DNA from 2 places in the Variovorax endophyticus genome. Region 2 is predicted to be linked to the other one. Evidence: riboswitches for the same ligand, from Rfam matches in the RefSeq annotation. Region 2 holds a riboswitch; the other holds the start of a gene.
What was found. Region 2 has a riboswitch for S-adenosylhomocysteine ahead of ahcY (adenosylhomocysteinase). Riboswitches for the same ligand answer to the same signal wherever they lie in the genome.
Positions count from the first base shown of each region.

Region 1: it holds a riboswitch for S-adenosylhomocysteine, as region 2 does, so the genes downstream of both, metH (methionine synthase) here and ahcY (adenosylhomocysteinase) in region 2, are expected to answer to the same signal.

Region 1 covers NZ_JAHUTH010000015.1:116,795-124,489, forward strand. The annotation lists gene KV106_RS20535 (amidohydrolase family protein) at 1-444, shown strand, start outside; gene KV106_RS20540 (GtrA family protein) at 458-859, opposite strand; gene KV106_RS20545 (glycosyltransferase family 2 protein) at 864-1,880, opposite strand; gene KV106_RS20550 (ArnT family glycosyltransferase) at 1,877-3,622, opposite strand; gene metH (methionine synthase) at 3,771-6,485, opposite strand; S-adenosyl-L-homocysteine riboswitch at 6,546-6,645, opposite strand; gene KV106_RS20560 (PACE efflux transporter) at 6,705-7,142, opposite strand; gene KV106_RS20565 (LysR family transcriptional regulator) at 7,259-7,695, shown strand, end outside.
Region 2 covers NZ_JAHUTH010000013.1:127,326-135,020, reverse strand. The annotation lists gene KV106_RS18610 (hypothetical protein) at 1-371, opposite strand, end outside; gene phaP (TIGR01841 family phasin) at 437-931, opposite strand; gene KV106_RS18600 (hypothetical protein) at 1,130-1,798, opposite strand; S-adenosyl-L-homocysteine riboswitch at 1,954-2,021, shown strand; gene ahcY (adenosylhomocysteinase) at 2,092-3,531, shown strand; gene KV106_RS18590 (TlyA family RNA methyltransferase) at 3,541-4,329, shown strand; gene metF (methylenetetrahydrofolate reductase [NAD(P)H]) at 4,340-5,164, shown strand; gene KV106_RS18580 (septal ring lytic transglycosylase RlpA family protein) at 5,251-5,886, shown strand; gene KV106_RS18575 (23S rRNA (adenine(2030)-N(6))-methyltransferase RlmJ) at 5,892-6,842, opposite strand; gene KV106_RS18570 (hypothetical protein) at 7,010-7,600, shown strand; gene KV106_RS18565 (S1C family serine protease) at 7,597-7,695, shown strand, end outside.

The DNA.
Region 1 (7,695 bases), on a different contig from region 2:
ATCGAGATCGTGCACAACGGCAACGAGAAAGTGGCGATCGCCGCCGCCAGGGCCGCGCTCGAGCTCAAGTGCCCGCACCGCGTGATCCTCGGCACCGACGGTCCCGCGGGCTCGGGCGTGCAGCCGCTGGGCATCCTGCGCATGGTCGCGATGCTGTCGTCGATCGCGAACATCCCGGCCGAGCTGGTGTTCTGCTTCGCGACCGGCAACACCGCGAAGATCCGCAAGCTCAACTGCGGCCTGATCGAGGTCGGCCGCGACGCCGATTTCGTGTTCATGGACCGCGCCCAGCATTCGCCCGCGTCGGGCCTGCTCGAGAGCGTGCAGCTCGGCGACATCCCGGGCGTGGGCATGGTGATGATCGACGGCATCGTGCGCTGCGGCCGCAGCCGCAACACGCCGCCGGCGACCGAGATTCCGGTGGTGGTGTCGGGCGCGCACTGAGGCGCGCCGATCTTCAAGGCTCGCGCCGCGCCTTGAAGATCAGGTAGCGCGCGGCGAGGAAGTTCACCCCCATGCCCGCGCCGCTGCCCGCGGCCACGCCGAGCATCGGCGCCCAGCGGCCGCTCGCCGAATGCAGCACCAGCACGTAGGCGCCGTAGTTCACGACGGCGCCGCCGAGCATGGTCGCGAGATAGCCCAGGTATTCGCGCCACAGCGCGGTGTCCGAATGGCGGTCGCCGAAGGCGAGGCTGCGGTTCATCGCCCAGGTGGTGGTGGCCGCCGCGAGGAAGGACAGCACGCGCGCGCCGTACCAGCCCAGGAGCGGCGCGGCGAGGTACAGCACCGCCACGTCGACGCCGAAGCCCACGACGCCGGCCACGGCGAACAGCAGGAACTGGCGCCCGGCCTGCCTCATCGCCTCAGCCGCAGGCGCCGTCTTGCCACGACTCCGAGCCGGCCGCGGGCATGGCGAGGTAGCGCAGCCGCTTGGCCTCCTGCCGGCCGATGGTCACGGTGTGCAGCACGGCGCCGCAGACCAGCGCGAGCATCGCGCTGAGCATCAGGCCGGTGGCCAGCACGGCCGTGGGCAGGCGCGGCACCAGGCCGGTCTCCCAGAAGGTCATCGCGAGCGGGATCGCGAGCCCCACCGAGGCCAGGGCGAGCAGGCCCGCGAGGATCGCGAAGAACATCAGCGGCCGTTCGCTCACGAACAGCTTGGAGATGGTGCCGAGGATGCGCCAGCCGTCGCGGTAGGTCGACAGCTTGCTCACCGAGCCCTCGGGCCGCGAGCGGTAGACCGAGGGCACCTCGGCATAGGGCATGCGCAGTTCGAGTGCGTGCACGGTGAGTTCGGTCTCGATCTCGAAGCCCTTGGCCAGCGCGGGGAAGGACTTCACGTAGCGGCGCGAGAACACGCGAAAGCCCGACAGCATGTCGGTGAAGCTGCCGCCGAACAGGCCCGCGACCGCGCCGGTCAGCATCTGGTTGCCCAGGCGATGGCCGCGGCGGTAGGTCTGGGCATCGCTCTGGTCGTCGACGCGCGCGCCCACCACCATGTCGAGCTTCTGCTCGACCAGCATGCGGATCATCTCGCGCACCGTCGAGAGGTCGTAGGTGGCGTCGCCGTCGACCATGACGTAGATGTCGGCCTCGACGTCGGCGAACATGCGCCGCACCACGTTGCCCTTGCCGCGCAGCGGCACATGCACCACCTGCGCGCCATGGGCGCGCGCGACCTCGGCCGTGCCGTCGGTGGAGTTGTTGTCGAAGATGTGGATCTGCGCCTCGGGCAGGTCGGCGCGGAAGTCGGCCACCACCTTGGGGATGGCCAGCGCCTCGTTGTAGCAGGGGATGATGGCGGCGATGCGCAGCGCCGGCGGCAGCGGCGAGAGCGCGGCGGCGGCCGTGGAGGAAGCGAGGCGGTCGGCGGTCGTCATGGCGTGGGCGCGAGTATGCGGTAGGCCTTCACACCATCCTTCTCGACGATCAGGCTGAAGTACTTGTCGAAGTCGGGCTTGGTGTGCACATAGGGCGCGAGCGCGGTCTGGATCACGATCGAGCCGAACTGCTGCGAGGCCAGCTTGCGCGCGAGCTGGTCGGCCGGCAGGTACAGGTAGTCCGAATAGCGGAAGGGCCCGAAGATGTCGCCCCACACCGGGTTGGGCGCGAAGTAGATCGAGTCGTTGAGGCCGACCTGGTAGAGCCGGCCCACGGGGTTGGCGCGCAGGTGGCTCAGCACCTCGTAGCCCGGCACGCGCTGAGCGAGGAAGGCCTCGCGCGAGGCGGGCGTGGGCGAGATCATGCGCACGTCGCGCACCGAATGCGCGAGCGCGAAGCCCGCGAGCACCACCATCAGCAGCCCGCCGAAGACGCCCGGCGTGCGGCCGCGCGCGAGCGCCGGCAGCCGGCGCCGCACGAAGGTGCCGGCCCAGCCCAGCAGCGTGTGCCAGCCCACGGCGGCCATCAGTGCGAGCAGCGGGAACGAGGCCATCATGTAGCGCGGATAGCGCGAGGTCGCGACCCAGATCGCGAGCGAGTAGAGGCAGAACACGAAGGCCGCGCGCACCGGGCCCGGGCGCCACAGCGGGCTGAACGGCACCAGCAGCAGCGGCCAGAACAGGCCGTTGGGCATGTTGGCGTGGTCGCGCACGTCGGCCAGCTGCTGCGTGTAGTCGGCCATGTTCCAGTTGGTGAAGCCGAACACACGCGCGCCGATCGGATTGAAGGGATCGCCGGTCTGCAGGTAGTTGCGCGCATACCAGTAGATGCACGGCACCAGGAACAGCCCGAGGGCCGCGAGCCACGGCAGCGGCCGGCGCTCGCGGCGCGCCACGAACACCGCCACCAGCGGCAGGAAGATCAGCGCCTGGTACTTGGAGCCCGCGGCCACGCCGAGGAAGAAGGCGGCCAGCAGCAGCCAGCGCGCGCGCCCGTGGCGCGCTGCGCCGGGCGCCGGTTCGAGCACGTGGCCCTCGTCCCACCACCACAGCGCGACGAAGGCCGCGAGCACGAACAGCGCCACGCCCATGTCGATGTACGAGTTCGGATAGTCGCCCAGCGCGAGCCAGATGCCGGCGCCCAGGCAGGCGATGTAGCGGTTGGCATGCAGCCGGCCGAGGCGATGGATCATCAGCACCGACAGCCAGCCCGCGAGGCCGTGGATAAAGTGGGTGAAGACGTCGTCGTAGACCGTCAGCGCGGCGGCGTAGAGCAGGTCGTAGTTGTAGGGGAACCAGGGGTAGCGCAGCCACTCGTAGACGCCCAGCGTGCCGCTTTGCGCGACCTGGCGCGCATAGGGCAGGTGGTACATCACCTCGTCGAAGGCCACCGGCGGGGCCAGCGGCGAGAACAGCGTGGGCAGGCCCACGAGCAGCAGCGCGGCGAACGCGCATTTCTCGCCGAGGGTGGCTGCCGGCTGCGCGGGCGCGAGCGCGGCGCGCGCCTTCAGCTCGCGGCGCCAGCCGGGCAGCCGCAGCAGCGCCAGCACGATGCCCGCGCCCAGCAGCGCGAGCACCGCACCCTGGCGCAGCGCGCCGGCAATCGCCAGCGCCTGGAAGGCGACGATGAACAGGCCGACGCCGAGCGTGGTCGCGATCGCGCCCTCGAGCCAGGCGTCGCGCCGCGCGGGCGCCCCGAAGCGCGCCAGCACGGTGGCACCGAAGCCCCAGGCGCCGGCCACGAAGAGGGCCAGCGCCGCGTGGTGCGCGAGGATGAAGAGCAGTGTCTGAATGGGAATCCCCCGAAAGCCTGGATCGGTTCACCGGCCCGCGGGGCGGGCGGCGTGGATGGCGGCGGCGCGGGGGAACGAAAGGGCCCGCCGCGCGCCGTCAGAGGTTGGGCGCCAGCAGCCGCTCCAGTTTGGACTCGCTCGCCTTGCGGCGCACCGCCTGGTCCTGCAGCTGGTCATGGCCGATTTTGCCTACGTTGAAATACGTGCTGTCGGGGTGCCCGAGGTAGAACCCCGACACGCTGGCGGCCGGCATCATAGCGAGGCTTTCGGTCAGGCTCATGCCAATGTCCGTGCAGTTCAGGAGGTCGAACATCGGCTTCTTCACGCTGTGGTCGGGGCAGGCCGGATAGCCGGGCGCGGGGCGGATGCCGCGGTACTGCTCGGCGATCATCTGCTCGTTGCTCAGCGCCTCGTCGGCCGCGTAGCCCCAGAGGTCGGTGCGCACGCGGTGGTGCATGGCCTCGGCGAAGGCCTCGGCCAGCCGGTCGGCCAGCGCCTTGAGCATGATCGCGGAGTAGTCGTCGAGGTCGTCGACGAAGTATTTCTCCTTCTTCTCCACGCCCAGGCCCGCGGTCACGGCGAACATGCCCACGTAGTCCTTCAGGCCGCTCTCGCGCGGCGCGACGAAGTCGGCCAGGCAGCGGCTCGGGCGCATCGTGCCCTCGATCTCCTGCTTCTCGGTCTGCTGGCGCAGGCCGTACCAGGTGAGCGCGGCCTCGCTGCGCGACTCGTCGGTGTAAAGCACGATGTCGTCGTCGTTCTCGGTGTTGGCCGGCCAGAAGCCGACCACGCCGCTCGCGCTGAGCCAGCGGCCCTCGATCAGGCGCTTGAGCATGCGCTGGCCGTCGCCGTAGACGCGCACGGCCTCGGTGCCGACGATCTCGTCCTTGAGGATGGCCGGGAACGGGCCCGCGAGGTCCCAGGTCTGGAAGAACGGGCCCCAGTCGATGTACTTCGCGAGCTCGGTCAGGTCGAAGTTGCGGAACACGCGCCGGCCGATGAACTTGGGCACGGGCGGCACGTAGCTCGACCAGTCGATGGGCGTCTTGTTGGCGCGCGCCCTGGCCAGCGGCCACAGCGGCACCTGCTTCTTGTTGGCGTGCTGCGCGCGCACCTTCTCGTAGTCGGCGTTGATCTCGCCGATGTAGGCCGCGGCCTGGTCGCTCAGCAGCGACTGCGCCACGCTCACGCTGCGCGAGGCATCGGGCACGTAGACCACCGGGCCTTCGTAGTGCGGCGCGATCTTCACGGCCGTGTGCACGCGGCTGGTGGTGGCGCCGCCGATCAGCAGCGGGATCTTCCTGATGCGGAAGTGGTCGTCCTTCTGCATCTCGCCGGCCACGTACTGCATCTCCTCGAGGCTCGGCGTGATCAGGCCCGACAGGCCCACGATGTCCGCGCCCTCGACCTTCGCCTTGGCGAGGATCTCGTGGCACGGGACCATCACGCCCATGTTCACCACTTCGAAGTTGTTGCACTGGAGCACGACGGTGACGATGTTCTTGCCGATGTCGTGCACATCGCCCTTCACGGTGGCGATGATGATCTTGCCCTTGGTGCGCACGTCGCGGCCCGCGGCCTCGTCCTGGCGCTTCTCTTCCTCGATGTAGGGGATGAGGTGGGCCACGGCCGACTTCATCACGCGCGCCGACTTCACCACCTGCGGCAGGAACATCTTGCCCTGGCCGAACAGGTCACCCACGATGTTCATGCCGTCCATCAGCGGCCCCTCGATCACATGCAGCGGACGGCCGCCCTTGGCGAGGATCTGCCGGTAGGCCTCCTCGGTGTCCTCCACGATGAAGTCGGTGATGCCGTGCACCATGGCGTGCGACAGCCGCTGGTTGACGTGCACCGGCTGCTCGGGCGTGCCGCGCCACTCGAGCTTCTTGCTGTCGTCCTTGGCGCCGCTCTTGGCGCTCTCGGCCACCTCGACGAGGCGCTCGCCGGCATCGGGCCGGCGGTTGAGCACCACGTCCTCCACGCGCTCGCGCAGCTCGGGCTCGAGGTCGTCGTAGACGCCGACCATGCCGGCGTTGACGATGCCCATGTCCATGCCGGCCTGGATCGCGTGGTACAGGAACACGGTGTGGATCGCCTCGCGCACCGGGTCGTTGCCGCGAAAGCTGAAGCTCACGTTCGACACCCCGCCCGAAACCTTGGCGCCCGGCAGGTTCTGCTTGATCCAGCGCACCGCGTTGATGAAGTCGACCGCGTAGTTGTCGTGCTCCTCGATGCCGGTGGCGATCGCGAAGATGTTCGGGTCGAAGATGATGTCCTCGGGCGGGAAGCCCACCTCGTCGACCAGAATGCGGTAGGCGCGCTCGCAGATCTCGATCTTGCGCGCGAAGGTGTCGGCCTGGCCCTTCTCGTCGAAGGCCATCACCACGGCGGCCGCGCCGTAGCGCTTCACGAGGCGGGCCTCGTGCTTGAACTTGTCCACGCCCTCCTTCATGGAGATCGAGTTGACGATGCCCTTGCCCTGGATGCAGCGCAGGCCGGCCTCGATCACTTCCCACTTCGAGCTGTCGACCATCACCGGCACGCGCGCGATGTCGGGCTCGCTGGCGATCAGGTTGAGGAAGCGCACCATCGCGGCCTTGCTGTCGAGCATGGCCTCGTCCATGTTGATGTCGATCACCTGCGCGCCGTTCTCGACCTGCTGGCGCGCGACGGCCAGCGCATCCTCGAACTGGCCGTTGAGGATCATGCGCGCGAAGGCCTTGGAGCCGGTGACGTTGGTGCGCTCGCCGATGTTGACGAACAGGGATCCCTCGCCGATGGCCACCGGCTCGAGGCCGGACAGCTTCATGGGAGGAACGGAAGGCGCGGGAACATCGCTCATGGGGCTCACCTGGGCAGGGGAAGACACGTCAGGTGAGCGTCGTTGCAACCGGGCCTTCCGGGCAGGTTCTGCGAGAAGGCGCCTTCCAAGCCTGACGGCGGGTGCCGCTGCAACGCTCCTTGGAAGGGGTGGCGATTTTACCGGCTGCCGGTGGCGCGGCCGGCGCGCGGGTCTATCGCGGCGGGTTCAGGCCGCCTGCGCGACCGGCGCCGCCGAGGCCGGCAGCCCGAAGACGCGGTCGAAGGCCCAGTTGAAGACGAAGGTATAGACCAGGAAGAAGATCACCAGCCCCAGGTCCATCACCAGCGCCTGCCACAGCGAGATGCCCAGGCCCCAGGCGAACATCGGCACCAGCAGGCCGATCAGGCCGCCCTCGAAGCCGATGGCATGGGCGATGCGGCGCTTGAGGCTGCGCCCGCGCACCGCCTGGCGCGCCTCCCAGCGCTCGAACAGGCTGTTGAAGATCAGGTTCCAGATCACCGCGATGACCGAGGCCGCCACGGCCAGCACGCCCGAATGGCCGAGGCCGGCGCCCGTCATCAGCGCCAGCCCCGCGCTGGCGGCCACGATGGCGATCCCTTCGTAGAGGGTGATGTAAACGATGCGGCGCTGGATTCCCTGCATGACGGACTCTCTCTCGGCTTGTTGTGTGACTGCGATCCCTGGACTTTATGTGTCTCCTGCTGATATAAAAAGTCAACTTATTTCAGTTTTATTGATAGATCGATCCGAGAACAGCCATGAGCTTCTCCAGCGACAGCGTCGAGGTCTTCCTGGCCGTGATCGACCACGGCTCCTTCTCGGCCGCCGCCCGCGCCCTGCGCCGCGTGCCGTCGGCCGTCAGCATGGCCATCGCCCACCTCGAGGCCGAGCTCGACCTGCAGCTGTTCGACCGCAAGGGCCGCGAGCCCCGGCCCACGGCCGCCGCGCGCTCGCTCGAGCCGCAGGCGCGCGCGCTGGCGGCGCAGCTGCGCCAGCTCGACGCGCAGGCGCTGGCACTGACCCAGGGGCTGGAGGAACGGCTCACGCTGGCGATCGCGCCCGAGCTGCTGGCCGCGCCCTGGAGCGGCGCGCTGGCCGAGCTGGCGCACGAGTACCCGCTGCTGCAGGTCGAGGTGCTGGCCGCGCCGCAGGCCGACGCGCTGGCGCTGCTGCACAGCGGCCGGGCCCAGCTCGC
Region 2 (7,695 bases):
GGCGGCGCGGCCGCCATCGAGGGTGGCTGTTTCGTGCGCCGCGGTGCCGCGGGCCGCGGTTGCGGCGCCGTACCGCCCTCCTCGAGCTGTCGCGCGATCCGCGCCAGATGGTCGTCGATGTGCTGCAGCTGCTCGGACAGCGCCTGCAGGTCGGCGCGCGTGGGCAGGTTCAGCATCGTGAGCAGCCGCGCCATCAGGTCGGCCAGCGCCTTCTGCGCGCCCAGCGAGGCATTCATGCCGCCGTGCATGCCCTGCCGGAACGGATCGGAGGCCATGGCCTCGTTGGCGAACGCATTGGTGCTCTTTTCCCATTGCGCGCTGAGCTCGCGCCAGATCGCCATGGGGTCGAGGGGAGAGGAGGACTGGGTCATGGCCGCACACCGGGTTCGTCGTCGGGAGGCCGCGCCGTGCGCCGGCGCGGCGCCTGGGCCGCGCGCTATTTGCGCTGCAGCATCTTCGTGACCTCGTCGACGTTCGACTGGATGCGCTGGCGCACCACCTCGAAGGCATCGGCCTGCGACTTGGCCGCGAGATTGGCGAGTTCCTTGATGTCGTCGACCGCGCGCTGGAACGACTGGCGGCCGAGCGCGTCGAGCTTGGCGAGGCTTTCCTTCGGGTCCTTGCCGGGGATGTCCTTGGCGGCGGCCTGCCAGTCGGTGATCGCGCTCTTGATCATCTCGGTCTGGCGCTGCACCACGGTCTGCAGGCCCTGGAACGACTTTTCGTTGGCCTGCATCAGCGCCTGCAGGTCCTTGCGGCCGCTGTCGAGCAGCTTGCTCGCGCCGTCGGTCATGTTGAGGTTCTGCAGCCGCTCGGCCATGCCCTTGAGCGGGTTGAGCATGTCGGCCGCGCTCGGGGCCGCCTTTTTCGCGGCGCTTCCGCTGCTGCTGGCAGTGGTCTTCTTGGCGGCGGCTTTCTTGGCAGTGGCCATGGTGCGGAATCTCCTGAGGACGTTGGACAAGATGGTGGCGGGACCGGCCGCGCACGCGCGCGGTCCGCCGCCACGATACGCCGCGGCGACCCTGCCGCGGCGGTCGCGGCCGCGGATTTGCCTGGGGGATTTCCCGAAGGGATGGTGTGCGCCGCGGCGCCGGCGATCGATGCGGTGTCGCCGGGTAGCGGCAACGGCTTACATCGGCGGCGTGAAGCCGTCGCGCCCGGCCACCACGCGCAGCGCGGTCGGCGTGCCGTTGCGCTCCTGCGCATTGACCAGCACCTTGGCGCCCGGCACCAGCAGCGCCTCGGTGCCGGGGCGGAAGGTCACGACCGGCACGTCGCGCGGCACGATCACGGTCTTCTCGCCGCCCTTGTAGGTCAGGCGCAGCTGCTGTCCGCCGCGCACCGAGCGCGGCGCGGCCGCGAGGTCGGCCACGGTCGCGTTGGTCATGGTGCTCCGCGGCTGCAGGTCCCACGGATAGTGGCCCTCGCCGCTGCCGCGCGCGGCCTCGGGGAACACCAGCACCTCGAGCGCCTTCTGGGTGCCGTCGGGCTGCGGCATCGCGGCGGTGCCGACGAAGCTGCCCTTCCTGATGTCGGACAGCTTGATGCGGTAGACCTCCGACAGCGGCATGTCCGCGGGCCGCGCAAGGCTCACGACCTCGCCGTCGCGGTCCTTGACGACGAGCTTCTTCGCGTCGGCGTAGACCAGCGTGCCGCGCACCCGCACCACCGGTTGCGTGGCCGAAGCCTGCTGTGCGAGGGACAGGCCCGGCAAGGTGGCGAGGCCGAGCAGGGCTGCCGTGCAGAGCGCACGGCGCGCGGTGGGGGACGGGGGCGCGGACAGGCGGGATGAGGGCATCGGAGGGCTTTCGCTGAAAAGGAAAAGAAGGCAAGCCGCGTTGTACGCCCCGACTCTGAGCCCTGCATGACGCGGGGTGCCGGCGCCTCCGCGCGTTCCGTGATGTGGGAAGCCCCGGCCGTTGGCGCCCGTGTCCGGCACGTCTACAATCCGCCGCTTCCGAGGAGCGTTGCAGCGCCGCCAGGCGTGAGGCTCGGACCCATCGCAACCACGCTCATCCGCTGTTCTCGCGGTGAGTCTTTTCCCCCGATCGCAGTGGCCTCGTTCAAACACAGTTCTGGAGTTCACTTCACATGAGCGCTGTTCTCAAGCCCACCCCTGTTTCGTCCGCCGACCAGGCGATCGCCGACCTTTCGCTCGCCGCCTGGGGCCGCAAGGAAATCCGCATCGCCGAAACCGAGATGCCCGGTCTGATGGCCATCCGCGAGGAATTCGCCAAGAGCCAGCCGCTCAAGGGCGCGCGCATCACCGGCTCGCTGCACATGACGATCCAGACCGCGGTGCTGATCGAGACGCTGCAGGCCCTCGGCGCGCAGGTGCGCTGGGCCTCGTGCAACATCTTCTCGACGCAGGACCACGCGGCCGCCGCGATCGCCGCGTCGGGCACGCCGGTGTTCGCGATCAAGGGCGAGTCGCTCAAGGATTACTGGGACTACACCCACGCCATCTTCGACTTCGGTCCCAAGGACTCGAAGGGCGAAGGCCCGAACATGATCCTCGACGACGGCGGCGATGCCACGCTGCTGATGCACCTGGGCCAGCGCGCCGAGAAGGACCTGGGCGTGATCGCCAACCCGGGCAGCGAGGAGGAGCGCATTCTCTTCGCCGCGATCAAGGCCAAGCTGGCCGTCGATGCCACCTGGTACACGCGCAAGTCGGCCGAGATCATCGGCGTGACTGAGGAAACCACCACCGGCGTGCACCGCCTCAACGAGATGAGCGCCAAGGGCACGCTGCTGTTCCGCGCCATCAACGTCAACGACTCGGTCACCAAGAGCAAGTTCGACAACCTCTACGGTTGCCGCGAATCGCTGGTCGACGGTATCAAGCGCGCGACCGACGTGATGATCGCCGGCAAGGTGGCCTGCGTGGCCGGCTACGGCGACGTGGGCAAGGGCTCGGCCCAGGCGCTGCGCGCGCTGTCGGCGCAGGTGTGGGTCACCGAGATCGACCCGATCAACGCGCTGCAGGCCGCGATGGAAGGCTACAAGGTCGTGACGATGGAGTACGCGGCCGACAAGGCCGACATCTTCGTGACGACCACCGGCAACAAGGACGTGATCCGCCACGAGCACATGGCCGCCATGAAGGACCAGGCCATCGTCTGCAACATCGGCCACTTCGACAACGAGATCGACGTCGCGTCGATCGAGAAGTACGAATGGGAAGAGATCAAGCCGCAGGTCGACCACGTCACCTTCCCCGACGGCAAGAAGATCATCCTGCTGGCCAAGGGCCGCCTGGTGAACCTGGGCTGCGGCACGGGTCACCCGAGCTTCGTGATGTCCTCGTCGTTCGCGAACCAGACCATCGCGCAGATCGAGCTGTTCACCAAGCCCGACGCCTACCAGGCCGGCAAGGTCTACGTGCTGCCCAAGCACCTCGACGAGAAGGTCGCGCGCCTGCACCTGAAGAAGGTCGGCGCCATGCTCACCGAGCTGACCGACGCCCAGGCCGCCTACATCGGCGTGAGCAAGAACGGCCCCTACAAGCCGGACACCTACCGCTACTGATCGCCGCGCATGCGAGCCGACCAGTTGCTGGTGGAACGCGGCCTCGCCGCCTCGCGCTCGCAGGCCGTGCGGCTCATTGCCGGCGGCATGCGCTGGCGCGATGCGGGCTCGACCGATGCGTGGCGTTCGGTCGCGAAGAACCGCGACGAGGTGCCCGAGTCGGCCGAGCTCGAGCTCGACGACGCGGCCGAGGCGCGCTATGTCTCGCGCGGCGGGCTCAAGCTCGAAGGCGCGCTCGAGGCCAGCGGCGTCGATGCCGCCGGCAAGCTGTGCCTCGACGTGGGCCAGTCGACCGGCGGCTTCACCGACTGCCTGCTGCAGCGCGGCGCCGCCCGGGTGGTGGGCGTCGATGTCGGCCACGGGCAGCTGCATGCGAAGCTGCGCGAGGACGCGCGCGTGCTCGCCATCGAAGGCGTCAATGCGCGCGCGCTTTCGGCCGACGACCTGCAGGAAGAGGGCGAGGAGCCCTTTGCCGAGCGCTTCGACCTGATCGTCGGCGACCTGTCCTTCATCTCGCTCACGCTGGTGCTGCCGGCCGTGGTGCAGTTCCTCGCGGACGACGGGCAGCTGCTGATGCTGGTCAAGCCGCAGTTCGAGCTGCAGCCGGGCCAGGTCGGCAAGGGCGGCATCGTGCGCGACGCGGCGATGTACGAGATCGTCGAGAAGCGCCTGCGCGATGCCTGCGCCGCGCTCGAGCTGCGCGTGCTGCGCTGGTTCGACAGCCCGATCGCCGGCGGCGACGGCAACCGCGAGTTTTTCATTCACGCCGTGCGCGCGACGGGCGCGGGCGGTTCCTAAGGAGACGCAGGTGCGCCTTCCGCTGAGTTTCGAATTCTTCCCGACCAAGACGCCCGAAGGCGCGGTCAAGCTGCGCGCGGCACGCCAGCAGCTCTATGCGCGCAAGCCCGAGTTCTGCTCGGTCACCTACGGCGCGGGCGGCTCCACCCACCAGGGCACCTTCGGCGCGGTGCAGGAAATCCTGTCCGAGGGCGTGGACGCGGCCAGCCATTTCTCGTGCATCGGCGCCACGCGCGAGACGGTGCGCGCGCAGCTCGCCGAGCTCAAGGCCATGGGCGTGAAGCGCCTGGTGGCGCTGCGCGGCGACCTGCCCAGCGGCTACGGCGCGGGCGGCGAGTTCCAGTACGCGAGCGACCTCGTGGCCTTCATCCGCGCGGAGACCGGCCGCGACTTCCACATCGAGGTGGCCTGCTATCCCGAGGTGCATCCGCAGGCGCGTTCGCCCGAGGCCGACCTGCAGGCCTTCGCGGCCAAGGTGAAGGCCGGCGCCGATTCGGCGATCACGCAGTACTTCTTCAGCGCCGACGCCTACTTCCGCTTCGTCGACGAGGCGCGAGCGCTCGGCATCGACACGCCGATCGTGCCCGGCATCATGCCGATCACCAGCTCGACGCAGCTGATGCGTTTCTCGGACGCCTGCGGCGCAGAGATCCCGCGCTGGATCCGGCTGCGGCTGCAGGCCTTCGGCGACGACACGGCCTCGATCAAGGCCTTCGGCCTCGATGTCGTGACCGACCTTTGCGCGCGGCTGCGCGAGGGCGGCGTGCCAGCGCTGCACTTCTACACGATGAACCAGTCGGCGGCCACGCTGGCTGTCCTGGAGCGCCTGGATTGAGAGGGGCGGCGCGGGCGCCTGGCTCGCTGCGCGGGGCGCTTCGCGCCGCGCTCGTGGCCTGCACCTGCGCGCTCGCTGGCTGCGCCATGCCGCCGGCGACCGAGGGCGGCGCGGCGCCGGACACCGTGGCGCAGGAGAGCCTGTCGCCGATCCCGCGCCAGATGACCGTGCCACCCGGCGCCGAGCCGCGTTCGAACGTGCCCTCGGTGCGCTACGACCTCGCGGTGACCGGGCCCGATGAACTTCCCGCCGACGGCCTGCCGGGCGACGAGCCGCGCGGGGAGGTGTTCGAGCGCGGCGGCGCCTCCTGGTACGGCATCCAGTTCCACCAGCGCCGCACCGCCAGCGGCGAGCGCTTCGACATGGGCGCCCTGACGGCCGCGCACAAGACCCTGCCCTTCAACACGCGCGTGTGCGTGCGCAGCCTCGTCAACGGCAAGGAAGTGCTGGTGCGCGTGAACGACCGCGGCCCCTACACCCAGGGCCGCGTGATCGACCTGAGCCGCGCCGCGGCCGACCGCATCGGGCTCGCGAGCCTGGGCATCAAGCAGGTGGCGCTGACCGTCATCGACCGCGAGGGCATGCGTTGCGACGGCGAGCTCGCGGAGCCGGGCGAGGCCGACGCGCCGTCGCTCGAGGTGGCGCCGGTGCGGCCGCCGCAGGCCCGGCCCGCGGCAACGCGCAAGGCGCCGGTACGCCGCGCGCCGGCACGGCGGCGCTGAGCGGATCAGCCCGCGGCGTCGATCGTGAAGCCCGCGTTGCGGTCCTGCCCCAGCTTCTGCACCAGCTGCGGCAGCGCCGCTTCGAGCAGCGGCTTGAGCGTGTAGGGTGGATTGATCAGAAACATGCCGCTGGCCGGCAGGCCCGGGCGGCGCGTTTCGCCGCTGGGCGCGGTCGTGATCTTGCTCGACTTGACCGTCAGCGTGACGTTGAGCGAGGACTTGCCGGCCTTGGTGGCCATGGTCTTGAGCCGGCGCGGCAGGTCGTGCGCCTCGGGCCGCGGAATGATCGGATACCAGACCGCGTAGGTGCCGGTGGCGAAGCGCTTGAGCGCCTCGGCCATGAAGTCGAGCACCCGGCCGTAGTCGGTCTTGAGCTCGTAGCTCGGGTCCATCAGCACCAGCGCGCGCCGCGAGGGCGGCGGCAGGAACTTGGTGGCGCTGCCGAAGCCGTCCTCGTGCAGCACGGCGATCTGGCGGCCGGCCTCGAGCTGCGCGATGTTGGCCGTGAGCGTGCGGCTGTCGGTGGGATGCAGCTCGAACAGCTTGAGCCGGTCGTGGTCGCGCAGCAGGTGCTGCACGATGAACGGCGAGCCCGGGTAGACGCGGGCGCCGCCCTTGGCATTGAAGTCGTGGATCACCTCGAGGTAGCGCGCGAGCGCGTCGGCCAGCGGGGCCTCGGCTTCCTGGGCGGCCTTCTTGGCGGGGACGCCCGCCGCGGGAGCCGGCGCGGGCGTGGCCTTGGGGTCGGCGACCAGGCGCAGCACGCCCTCGGCGGCCTCGCCGCTGGTGCCCGCGTAATCGCCATCGAGCCGGTACAGGCCCGCGCCCGCGTGGGTGTCGACCACCGTCAGCGCGGTCTCCTTTTCGAGCATGTGATCGAGCGTGGCGATCAGCACCAGGTGCTTGAGCACGTCGGCGTGATTGCCGGCATGGAAGGCGTGGCGGTAGCTGAACATGAGAAGAAATACCTAAAAGGTGGAGGCATGCATCCGGCGGGATCGCTAGACTCGCGCGCCGGAAACATTAATTAACAAGAGGGACGCCAATGCGTGGAGCAGGGTGGAGATTCTGGGGCCTGTGCGTGGGTGCGGGCGTTTTGTCCATTTTGACGGGGTGTGCGTCGGTGACGCACGGCACCCAGCAGAGCGTGAAGATCGAGACGCTGACGGAGGCCGGAAAGACCGTCGAGGGTGCCAAATGCACGCTCACGAACGACCGCAACGGCATCGTGATGCGCTCGGGCGAAAGCGTCTCGGTGCGCCGTTCGGGCGCGCTGCTGAACATCGAATGCACGCAGCCGGGCCTGGCGCCGGCCACGGGGCAGGCGATTTCGCGCGTCAACACGGGCATGGTGGGCAACATCCTGATCGGCGGCGTGCTGGGCGCGGCCATCGATTCGGGCACCGGCGCCGGTTTCAACTACCCGAGCTGGATGCAGCTGGTGTTCGGCGAGGTGCGCAGCTTCGACCGCAGCGGCCAGACCGGCGACCAGGCGCTGGCGGGCACCCGCATCGGCGAGACCAAGCTGGCGGCGCCCTCCGTCGTGCCGCCGCCGCCCACGGCCATCGCGGTGACGCCACCGCCCCAGGTCGCGCCCGCACCCGCGCCTGCACCGACACCGCCGGTGGCCGCCGTGCCGCCACCGGCGCCGCGCGCCGTCGGCGCGCGCGTTTCGATGGACGATCTCGGCGCGCTGCTTCCCGCCAAGCCATGAGGACTCGCGTTCTCTGCCTGGCGGCACTGCTGGCCGCCGGCCCCGCCGCGGCGCTCGAGCCCGACGTGCTGTTCGCCAAGGTGTCGGGCAGCGTC